One region of the Streptomyces sp. NPDC043952 genome, then DNA from elsewhere that is predicted to be linked to it. Evidence: riboswitches for the same ligand, from Rfam matches in the RefSeq annotation. Region 1 holds a riboswitch; the other holds the start of a gene.
What was found. Region 1 has a riboswitch for ZMP and ZTP ahead of AC069R_RS03905 (bifunctional 5,10-methylenetetrahydrofolate dehydrogenase/5,10-methenyltetrahydrofolate cyclohydrolase). Riboswitches for the same ligand answer to the same signal wherever they lie in the genome.
Positions count from the first base shown of each region.

Region 2: linked by a shared signal. The riboswitch ahead of AC069R_RS11010 (glycine hydroxymethyltransferase) and the one ahead of AC069R_RS03905 (bifunctional 5,10-methylenetetrahydrofolate dehydrogenase/5,10-methenyltetrahydrofolate cyclohydrolase) in region 1 are both predicted to bind ZMP and ZTP.

Region 1 covers NZ_JBWKES010000003.1:19,585-25,293, reverse strand. Annotated here, with positions in the region: gene AC069R_RS03915 (hypothetical protein) at 1-235, opposite strand, end outside; gene AC069R_RS03910 (nuclear transport factor 2 family protein) at 407-772, shown strand; ZMP/ZTP riboswitch at 1,055-1,135, shown strand; gene AC069R_RS03905 (bifunctional 5,10-methylenetetrahydrofolate dehydrogenase/5,10-methenyltetrahydrofolate cyclohydrolase) at 1,162-2,022, shown strand; gene AC069R_RS03900 (alcohol dehydrogenase catalytic domain-containing protein) at 2,610-3,635, opposite strand; gene AC069R_RS03895 ((2Fe-2S)-binding protein) at 3,929-4,453, shown strand; gene AC069R_RS03890 (xanthine dehydrogenase family protein molybdopterin-binding subunit) at 4,450-5,709, shown strand, end outside.
Region 2 covers NZ_JBWKES010000007.1:181,153-186,861, reverse strand. Annotated here, with positions in the region: gene trpS (tryptophan--tRNA ligase) at 214-1,230, opposite strand; gene AC069R_RS11010 (glycine hydroxymethyltransferase) at 1,334-2,782, opposite strand; ZMP/ZTP riboswitch at 2,816-2,904, opposite strand; gene AC069R_RS11005 (glutathionylspermidine synthase family protein) at 2,978-4,162, opposite strand; gene AC069R_RS11000 (hypothetical protein) at 4,177-4,557, opposite strand; gene AC069R_RS10995 (DMT family transporter) at 4,686-5,528, shown strand.

The DNA of each region.
Region 1 (5,709 bases):
GCTGTTCCAGCCGGCTGATCTGGTTGAGGGCCTTGAGCTGCTCGGAGGTCGAGGGCAGCTGCGCCCGCTGCTCGGCGGGGATGTTGCCGGTGGTGAGCGTGTCGAGCACGGTCATGGGGTTGATCTGCCCGGTGTGGGTGGCGCTCGCGTCGGCCGCGTTGGCGAGGGGTGCGGCCAGGCCCGTGACCCCCGCGGCGAGACCGAGGGCGGCGACGATACGGCGTGTTGAGATCATGCCCTCAGCAACGGCCGGGGCGCCCGGCCGGACACGGGTGGCGGCCCGCGCTCACTCGTGAGGCGGAGCCCGTCCCGTGCGCTTGCCGGGGCCGCCGGGCCGGGGGACGCTCGAAGACGGGGCCGTACGGTCCGTCGCGCGCCGGGCCGCGAGCGCCTGAAGGAGGTCACCATGGGCACCGCGACAGGCTCCGCCTTCGACATCGAGACACTGCGCCGGGGCATCGAGGGGAACACCGGGAACACGCTGCTGTCCCTGTACGCGGACGACGCGGAGATCCGCATCGTCGACCGCGACAGCCAGCCCAGCCACCCGAAGATCGTGCACGGCCGCGGCGAGATCGCCGAGATGCTCGACGACATCTACCGCCGCGACATGATCCACAAGCTGGACCGGTGTGTGGTGCAGGGCGACCACGCCGCGTTCACCGAGTCCTGCCAGTACGGGGACGGCACCCGCGTCCTCGCCGAGTCGATGATCACCTTGCGGGACGGGAAGATCGCCGAGCAGATCCTGATCCAGGCATGGGACGAGTAGCCAGGAGGTTCGCGCGGGTCCAGGTCAGCTCCCGGCTGACCTGGACTTTCTCGGCCCGCGCGGGGGTGGGCCGAGCGCGGCCCCGGCGCCGCGGGCCGGTCTCGGCGGTGGGTGTCCCGGTGACGACGGCGGTGGTGCGGTCGGTGCTGAGGGTGGTGCGGGGGCGTCCGCGGGTCGCGGTGCCGCGGGCGCGGCGGGTCCGGCTGGTGCGGCACGGACGGACGCGCTGAGCCACCCCGGTCCAGCTGAGCCGACCCGGTCGTACGCTCCTCGGTTACGCTGTACGCGGGCCGTGACTGGCGCTGAGGTGGAGTACCACCGGGGAGCGGTCCGTCGTGGTTGCCGCGCGCCTGGGCGAGTCGAATCGATCCAGCTCAGGAGTGTGCCGCATGACTCAGGCCCGTCTCATGGACGGAACCGCCCTCGCCCGTCGCATCGTCGGGGACACCGCGCGCAGGGCGGCGGAACTCACCGCGCGGACCGGTGTGACGCCGTGTCTCGCGACCGTGCTGGTCGGCGAGGACCCGGCGTCCGTGACGTACGTGCGGATGAAGCAGAACCGCTGCCGCAAGGCCGGCATCACCTCCCGGCACGTGGCCCTGCCCGCGCGCACGAGCACCGCCGAACTGGTGGGCACGCTGCGGGAGTTGTCGGCCGATCCGGCGGTGCACGGAATCCTGCTCCAGCACCCGGTGGGCGACCACATCGACGAGCGGGCGGCGTTCGAGGCGATCGCGCCCGAGAAGGACGTCGACGGGGTCACCTTCGCCTCCTTCGCCACGATGAGCTTCGGCCTGCCGGGCTTCGTGTCCTGCACGCCGGGCGGCATCCTGCGGCTGCTGGACGAGTACGGCGTCGATCCGGCCGGCAAGCGGGCCGTGGTGGTGGGCCGCAGCGCGATCCTCGGCAAGCCGGTGGGCATGCTGCTGCTGGCCAGGGACGCGACGGTGACGTACTGCCACTCGCGCACCCGTGATCTGTCGGCGGCGGTCCGCGAGGCCGACATCGTCGTCGCCGCGGTCGGCCGGCCCCGGCTGCTGCGGGGCCAGGACATCAAGCCCGGCGCGGTCGTGATCGACGCGGGCTACAACGCCGGGAACGTCGGCGACGTCGACTTCGACTCGGCCGTCGAACGGGCCTCCCTGATCACCCCGGTGCCGGGCGGCGTCGGCCCGATGACGATCGCCACGCTGCTGGAACAGACGGTGACGGCGGCGGAGACGGCCGCGGCGGGACGCGCGGCGGCCTGACGGAAGGGGACGGGACGGTCACACCCGGCCGCGTGACCGCGAGGCACGGCCGCGCCGGTCGTACGCGGTTCGCGGGTACGGGAGCTGACCGCCCGGTCGATGCGGTCGCGCCCCGTAAGGGGCTTGACCGCGCGGCCGTAAGCGGGTGCCCTGTACGGTGCCTGGCCGCCCGATCGTACGCGGTCGCCCCGCACGATGCCTGACCGCCCGATCGCACACGGTCGCCCCGCACGATGCCTGACCGCCCGCTCGCACACGGTCGCCCCGCACGATGCCTGACCGCCCGCTCGCACACGGTCGCCCCGCACGATGCCTGACCGCCCGATCGCACACGGTCGCCCCGCACGGTGCATGACCGCCCGCTCGCACACGGTCGCCCCGCACGGTGCATGACCGCCCGCTCGCACACGGTCGCCCCGTACGGGACTTCACCGCCCGATCGCCTCGGCTCCGCGGTCCGGGGCTCGGCCCTACTGGTCGCACTCGGCTCTGCCTGGCGGGAGTTGGCCGTACCGCCTGCGCGCGGCGGGAGCCGGCCGCACCCGCGCCCTACCCCGCGCTCCCGCCCCGACTCCCGACTCCCCCGCTCACCCCTCCGCCAGCACCATCCTGAACCTCGCGTTCCCGGCCATCATCTTCCGGTACGCCGCGTCCGCCTCCGTCAGCGGGACCTTCTCCGTCATCGGGCGGATGCCGTGCAGGACGCTGAAGGCCATGGTGTCCTCGACGTCCCGCGAGGTCCCGGAGGGGTGGCCGCGGACCACGCGGGCGGCCATCAGGAGCTGGTTCGGGTTGATGCCGAGGGGGGCGATGTCCGCGCCGATGACGACCAGTTCGCCCCGGTGGCCCAGGCCGTCCACCGTGGCGGCGATGGCCTCGGAGTTGCCGGCGGTGGCGAGGACGACCTTGGCGCCGCCGAGGGACTGGAGCGCCTCGGCGACCGGCGTCGCGGCGGTGCTGTCGATGTAGTGGTGGGCGCCGAGCTGCTTGGCGAAGTCGGCCTTCTGGGGGCCGCGGGCGATCGCGACCGTCTCGAAGCCCATCGCGGCCGCGTACTGCACGCCGAGGTGCCCGAGCCCGCCCAGGCCGAGCACCGCGACCAGGTCGCCGGGCCGCCCCGCGCTGCGCCGCAGCCCGTTGAAGGTGGTGACGCCCGCGCAGGCCATCGGCCCCGCGTCGCTCGCGGCCAGCGCTTCCGGGATCCGGGCCAGGGCGTCGACGGGCGCGACCACCTGCTCGCCGAAGCCGCCGTCGTAGGCCCAGCCCGGCACCTTCAGGCGCTCGCACACGATGAAGTCGCCCTCGCGGCAGGCCCGGCAGTAGCCGCAGCTCCCGCCGAACCAGCCCACGGCCACCCGGTCGCCGACCTGCCAGCCCCGGCCGGCCGCCCCTTCTCCCAACTCCGCGATGCGCCCGGCGATCTCGTGTCCGGGCACCTCGGGGAAGGTGATGCCGGGCACCGCGGCACTGACGAAGAGCGCGTCGCTGTGGCAGACGCCGCACGCCTCGACGGCGATCCGCACATGTCCGGGGCCGGGACTCGGCATCTCCCGCTCGGCCAGCTCGAACGTGCCGTTCGCGGCGGTCACTTGGGCGACTCGATAGCTACTCATGGATCTCTCCGCGGAAGGGTCTCGCGAGCGACGGGCAGGGGTACGGCGGCCCGCCCCTTTCCCAGCAGACCAGTTCCCGCCGGATCCCGCGCGCCGAAGGGGCGTGACTCGGGGCGACGACTTATCACGCTCCGTGCATATCGGAGCACTCCTCCCCAAGCGATGGGTTAACCCTCAACAAATTCGGGCCGTAGCTGCCGCAGCGCTCGCCGGGCCCGCACCCCGGTCATAGAGTGACCTACATCACGCCGGACCGGCTGATAGTCGTCTTGCCCGCACGGTCTGGAGGGCGCATGACCCACATCAAGGTGACCGTGGACGGCACGGTCTACGAGGACGACGTGGAGCCCCGGCTGCTCCTCGCCCACTATCTGCGCGACCGCCTCGGTCTGACCGGCACCCCGATCGGCTGCGACACCTCCAGCTGCGGGGCGTGCACGGTCGACCTGGACGGCGCGTCCGTCAAAAGCTGCTCGGTGCTGGCCGTCCAGGCGGACGGCTCCGCGGTGACGACCGTGCAGGGCCTGGCGAGGGACGGCGAGTGGACGGCGCTCCAGCGCGCGTTCCACGAGCAGCACGGCCTCCAGTGCGGCTACTGCACCCCCGGCATGATCATGGCGGCGCGGGACCTCCTGCGGGAGAACCCGCACCCCACCTCCGGGGAGGTGCGCGACGCTCTGGAGGGCAATCTCTGCCGCTGCACCGGTTACCAGAACATCGTCCGCGCGGTGCTCGCCGCCGCCGGACAGCAGGACGGCTCCGGGGCGCGGGCCGAGGCCCCGTCCGGAGCGCAGGTCGGCGAGGAGGTCGGGGCATGACCGATCAGGCCGTGGCGGGCGAGGCCGGCGCGGGGCGGGAGGTCGGCCGGTCCCGGCTGCGCAAGGAGGACGCCCGGCTGCTCACCGGCCAGACCACCTGGACCGACAACATCCAGGTCGCCGGGCTGCTGCACCTGGCCATCCTGCGCAGCCCGATGGCGCATGCCCGCATCACCCGCGTCGATGTCGCGCCGGCGCTCGAACGCCCCGGTGTGCTCGCCGCGTTCAGCGGCGCGGACCTCGCCGAAGGGCTCGGCTCGCTGCCCTGCGCGTGGCCGGTGACCGAGGACATCGTGCTGCCCGACCATCCGCCGATCGCGGTGGAGGAGGTCCGCTACGCGGGCGACCCGGTGGCGGTCGTCGTGGCGCGCGACCGGTACGCGGCGGCCGACGCGCTGGAGGCCGTCGAGGTCGACTACGAGCCGCTGCCCCCGGTCCTCGACCTGGAGGCGGCGCTCGCCGAGGGCGCTCCGCTGGTCCATGCCGACAAGGGCACCAACCGCTGCTACACCTGGCCGCTGGCCGCCGGGGAGAGCTTCGAGGCGGTGCGCGGGCGCGCCGAGGTGACGGTGAAGCGGCGCTACCACCAGCAGCGGCTCATCCCCAACGCGATGGAGCCGCGCGCGGTCGTGGTCACCCCGCTGGCCGCCTCCGGCGAGTACACCGTGTACTCGGCCACCCAGATCCCGCACATCCTGCGGATCATGCTGGCGACGGTCACCGGCATCCCGGAGCACAAGCTGCGGGTGATCGCCCCGGACGTCGGCGGCGGCTTCGGCTCCAAACTCCAGGTGTACGGCGAGGAGGCCCTGGCCCTCGCGGTCGCGCGCAGGCTGGGGCGGCCGGTGAAGTGGACCGAATCCCGCTCCGAGGGCTATCTCGCCACCCACCACGGGCGCGGCATGATCCAGGACATCGAGGTCGCGGCCACCCGCGAGGGCCGGCTGCTCGGCCTGAAGGTGGACCTGATCGCGGACATGGGCGCCTATCTGATGCTGGTCACACCGGGCATCCCGATCCTGGGCGCGTTCATGTACCCGGCGATCTACAAGATGGACTCCTACGAGTTCACCTGCACCGGTGTCTTCACGACGCGGACGCCCACCGACGCCTACCGGGGCGCCGGCCGTCCGGAGGCGACGTTCGCGATCGAGCGGATCATGGACGAGCTGGCCGCCGAACTGGGCCTGGACCCGGTGGAGTTGCGGCGCCGCAACTGGATCCGGCACGAGGAGTTCCCGTACACCACGATCGCC
Region 2 (5,709 bases), on a different contig from region 1:
GTCGCGTCCGTCGTCTGCTCGGCCGACTCGTACGGGCCTTCGGCTCCGACTGTACGGCTATGGGTGTCCTGTGGGCAGGCGCAACGGAAGTGATGTGCAGCGCTCTGCCCACGTGGATGTGCGAACGGCCGTGCGCCGTCGCGCCGGTTCCGTGCTCCCCGGCGCGAACCGTGCCGTCCGGTGCTCCGGCCGGCGCCTCGGCGGGTGCTCCGGTCAGCGCTTCGCCGGGAGGAAGCCGACCCGGTCGTACGCCTGCGCGAGGGTCTCGGCGGCGACGGCGCGGGCCTTCTCGGCGCCCTTGGCGAGGATCGAGTCGAGCGTCTCGGCGTCGTCCAGGTACTGCCGGGTGCGCTCCCGGAACGGCGTCACGAACTCGACCATGACCTCGGCGAGGTCGGTCTTGAGCGCGCCGTACATCTTGCCCTCGTACTCCCGCTCCAGCTCGGGGATCGGCTTTCCGGTGAGGACGGAGTAGATGGTGAGCAGGTTGGAGACGCCCGGCTTGGCCTCCGCGTCGTAGCGGATGACGGTGTCGGTGTCGGTGACCGCGCTCTTGACCTTCTTGGCGGTGGTCTTCGGCTCGTCCAGGAGGTTGATCAGGCCCTTCGGCGTGGACGCCGACTTGCTCATCTTGACCGCCGGGTCCTGGAGGTCGTAGATCTTCGCCGTCTCCTTGAGGATGTACGGCGACGGGATCGTGAACGTCTGCCCGAAGCGGCCGTTGAAGCGCTCGGCCAGGTCGCGGGTCAGCTCGATGTGCTGGCGCTGGTCCTCGCCGACCGGCACCTGGTGGGCCTGGTACAGCAGGATGTCCGCGACCTGGAGGACCGGGTACGTGAACAGGCCGACCGAGGCGCGCTCGGCGCCCTGCTTGGCGGACTTGTCCTTGAACTGGGTCATCCGGCTGGCCTCGCCGAAGCCGGTCAGGCAGTTCATCACCCAGGCCAGCTCGGCGTGCTCGGGGACGTGGCTCTGCACGAACAGGGTGCAGCGCTCCGGGTCCAGACCGGCGGCGAGGAGCTGGGCGGCGGCGAGGCGGGTGTTGGCCCGCAGCTCCTTGGGGTCCTGGGGGACGGTGATCGCGTGCAGGTCGACGACCATGTAGAAGGCGTCGTGGGTCTCCTGGAGGGATACCCACTGGCGGACGGCGCCGAGGTAGTTCCCGAGGTGGAACGAGCCGGCGGTGGGCTGGATACCGGAGAGCACGCGGGGCTTTTCAGCGGGGGCCATGTGGCCCATTCTCTCATCGGCCGGGGGTGGGGTCGGCCCCTGGGCGGCGGGGCCGCGTATCCGGTACGGCCCCGCTTTGAGGGCATTGCCCTGACGGCGTTGATCAGCCCAGGTCGACTTCCGGGTACAGCGGGAAGCCCGCGACCAGGTCCGTCGCGCGCTGGGCGATCTCGGCGGAGATCTTCTCGTCCAGGACGTGGGCGGCCTTGCTCGGCGCGCCGGACTTGGTGGTGCCCGGCTCGGTCGTGGTCAGCACGCGGTCGATCAGGCCGGCCACCTCGTCCATCTCCGCCGTGCCCAGGCCGCGGGTGGTCAGGGCCGGGGTGCCGATGCGGATGCCGGAGGTGTACCAGGCGCCGTTCGGGTCGGCCGGGATGGCGTTGCGGTTGGTGACGATGCCGGAGTCCAGCAGGGCGGCCTCGGCCTGGCGGCCGGTGAGGCCGTAGGAGGTCGCCACGTCGATCAGGTTGAGGTGGTTGTCGGTGCCGCCGGTCACCAGGGTCGCGCCCCGGCGCATCAGGCCCTCGGCAAGGGCGCGGGAGTTGTCCACGATGCGCTGCGCGTAGTCCCGGAACGCGGGCTGCCGGGCCTCGGCCAGGGCGACCGCCTTCGCCGCCATGACGTGCGGCAGCGGACCGCCGAGGACCATCGGGCAGCCCCGGTCCACCTGGTCCTTGAGGGAGTCGTCGCACAGCACCATGCCGCCGCGTGGGCCGCGCAGCGACTTGTGAGTGGTGGTGGTGACGATCTGGGCGTGCGGGACCGGGTCGAAGTCGCCGGTGAGGACCTTGCCCGCGACGAGGCCGGCGAAGTGGGCCATGTCCACCATCAGGGTCGCGCCGACCTCGTCCGCGATCTCGCGCATGACCCGGAAGTTCACCAGCCGGGGGTACGCCGAGTAGCCGGCCACGATGATCAGCGGCTTGAACTCGCGGGCCCGGGCGCGCAGCGCGTCGTAGTCGATGAGGCCGGTCGCGGGGTCGGTGCCGTAGGAGCGCTGGTCGAACATCTTTCCGGAGATGTTCGGGCGGAAGCCGTGGGTGAGGTGGCCGCCGGCGTCCAGGGACATGCCGAGCATCCGCTGGTTGCCGAAGGCCTGGCGCAGCTCGGCCCAGTCGGCGTCGGTGAGGTCGTTGACCTGGCGGGCGCCGGTCTTCGCCAGGAACGGGGCCTCGACGCGGTCGGCGAGTACGGCCCAGAAGGCGACGAGGTTGGCGTCGATGCCGGAGTGCGGCTGGACGTAGGCGTGCCGGGCGCCGAAGAGTTCGCGGGCGTGCTCGGCGGCCAGGGACTCCACGGTGTCCACGTTGCGGCAGCCGGCGTAGAAGCGGCGGCCGGCGGTGCCCTCGGCGTACTTGTCGCTGAACCAGTTGCCCATCGCGAGGAGGGTCGCCGGGGAGGCGTAGTTCTCGGAGGCGATCAGCTTGAGCATCGCGCGCTGGTCGGTGACCTCCTGGCCGATGGCGTCGGCGACACGCGGCTCCACCGCGCGGATCACGTCGAGGGCGGCGCGGAAGGCGGTGGACTCGGTGGACAGGTGCTGCTCTGGCATGGGGACCTCCGGACGGGGTGCGTTTCGGCGTTCACGTTCGGCCCAGGCGCACGGCACTGTTTCCCGCGGGGCCGCTCCCCGATGGTCCGTCCCATCCCTGCGCGCCAGTCACGGCCCGTGGCTCAGCGTACCGGCCGGGTGGAGGCGGGGAGATCCGGCGTCCACCATGCGGGCGAGGGGCGCCGGCCGCGGTGCTCAGAGGATCACATGGGGCAGGAAGCGGGCGTACTCGTCGGTGACGGGGCTCGCCGACTCGCGGATGCCGAGGCCCGCGGGCTCGTCGTCGATGACCCAGGCGCCGAGGACGACGTGGTTGCCGTCGAAGGCGGGCAGGGTCGCGAGCTGCTGGTAGCAGCAGGGGTCGGGGCGGACGGCGGGCGGGCCGCCCGGCGGGTGCAGGGTGATGCCGGCCCCCTCGCGGCCCAGCAGCGGTTTGGCGGCGTAGCCGGTGGTGGCGGCGAGGTCGCGGGGGCCGTCGAGGTGGGCGGGCAGCAGGTTGGGGTGGCCGGGGTACAGCTCCCACAGGATCGCCAGCAGGGCCTTGTTGCTCAGGAGCATCTTCCAGGCGGGCTCGATCCACAGGGTGCTGCCGGTGCCGCCGCCGTTGTCCAGGGTGTCCAGGACATGCCCGCCGAAGGCGTCGGTGGTGAGCCATTCCCAGGGGTAGAGCTTGAACAGGGCGCGGATGAACCGGAGCCGCTTGTCCACGAAGCGGCCGGAGAGGGTGTCCCAGCCGATCTCCTCCATGGCGAGCCAGTCGGTCGCGAGGCCCGCCTGCTCCGCGGTCTCCTTCAGGTAGGCGACCGTCATCAGGTCCTCGCCCAGCTCGTCGGCGGCGGAGTGCGCGAAGTGCAGGAGACTTCCGGGCGGGAGCAGCGCGGACTGTCTGCGCCAGGAGTCCACCAGGCGTTCGTGCAGCGAGTTCCACTGGTCGGCGCCGGGGAAGCGGTCCTCCATCCAGAACCACTGCGGGGAGGCGGCCTCCACCAGGGAGGTGGGGGTGTCGGCGTTGTACTCCAGCAGCTTGGCCGGGCCCGTGCCGTCGTAGCGCAGGTCGAACCGGCCGTAGAAGGAGGGGAGTTCGGCCCGGCGGTGCCAGGACTCGGTGACGGCGGCGGCGACGGCGGGGTCGGTGATGCCGAGCTCGGCGAGGCGGCCTCGCGCCACGATGTGCTCCGCCGCCGCCAGGCACATGGCGTGCAGTTCGGCGACCGTCTCCTCCAGCGCCTCGACCTCGGGCAGCGAGAAGACGTAGTAGGCGCTCTCGTCCCAGTAGGGGCGCAGGCTCCCGTCGGGGTGGCGGGTGAGCGGGTAGACGAGGCCCTGCTCCTCGACGGTGCGCTGCCAGCCGGGGCGGGGGGTGGTGGTACGGCGTTCCATACGGCGAATCCCGGTCAGCCGCCGGAGCTGTGCGAGCCGCCGCCGAAGCCGCCGCGGTGCACGCCGCCGGAGCCGGAGCCGTAGTGCGTCGAGGAGTGGTTCGTGGAGTGGCCCGTCGAGTGCCCGGAGCCGGTGCGGGGCTTGGTGAAGGAACCGCCGTCCACCCAGGAGCCCTTCTTCTTGCCGCCGTAGTACCAGGCGCCGTCGACCGCCGACTTGACCGCCTTGCAGTTCTTGTCGGCGACGACCTTGTAGCCCTTGGCGTAGCTGTAGCTGTCCCGGTCCACGCAGCGCTTGTCCGGCTCCGAGGAGCAGGCGGTGAGCGCGGCGGCCAGCAGGCCGACGCTGCCGAGGACCACCGTGCCGGAGCGCAGCCGTCGCCTGGTTTCGGCCATGTTCGTGTCTCCCCCGTGTGCGAAGTGCGGTGCGGCAAGCCTAGAGAGGGGTGAGAGAACCGGCCAAGGGGGGTGAGCATGACAGGGCGGTGGCGGGGCTCCCTTAGAGTCCCTTTGTGCTCTTTGGAATGGTGTGCGCCCTTGGCGCGGCGGTCTGTTTCGGTACCGCGACGGTGTTGCAGGCGGTGGCGGCGCGACAGGCCGGTCCCGGTGGCGGCGGTGAGGCGGCGCTGCTGCTGCGGGCGTTGCGGCAGTGGCGGTACATCGCCGGGCTCGGGCTGGACGGGCTGGGCTTCCTGTTCCAGATCGCGGCACTGCGCTCGCTGCCGATCTACGCGGTCGGCGCCGCCCTCGCGGCCAGCCTCGCGGTGACGGCGGTGGTCGCGGCGCGGCTGCTGGGGGTGCGGCTGCGCGGCATGGAGTGGGGCGCGGTGGGGGTGGTGTGCGCCGGGCTCGCGATGCTGGGCCTCGCCTCCGGGCCGGAGGGCGGCAAGGCCGGTTCGGACACGCTGCGGTGGGTGATGCTCGGGGTGGGGGTCGGGCTGCTGCTGCTCGGGCTCGCGGGCGGGCGGCTGTCCGGGCGGGCGCGGGGGCTGGTGCTCGGGCTCGGCGCCGGGTTCGGGTTCGGGGTGGTCGAGGTGTCGGTCCGGCTGATCGACAGCCTCGCGCCCGCCACCCTGCTCACCAACCCGGCGGCGTACGCCCTGGTGTTCGGCGGCGGTGCCGCCTTCATGCTGCTGACCTCGGCCCTCCAGCGCGGCTCGGTCACCACGGCGACCGCCGGGATGGTGATCGGCGAGACGCTCGGCCCCGCGGCCATCGGCGTCGTCTGGCTCGGCGACCGCACCCGCGAGGGCATGTCCTGGCTGGCCGTGCTGGGCTTCGCGGTGGCCGTGGCGGGCGCCCTGGCCCTGGCCCGCTTCGGCGAGGCCCCGGCGACGGATACGGCGGAGCCGGCCGCCGAAGGCTGACGAGCGCGGCGGACATTGCCGAGCGGGCGGTGGCGGGGGCGGCGAGCGAGCTGATGGCGGGTGAGAGACCGGTGACGGGGGCCGGCGAGCGGACCGCGGAAGGGTGACGGACCAGTACCGGAGACCGGCGAGCGGGCCGGTGGCGGGGGCGGCGAGTGGGCCGCGGAAGGGTGACGGACCG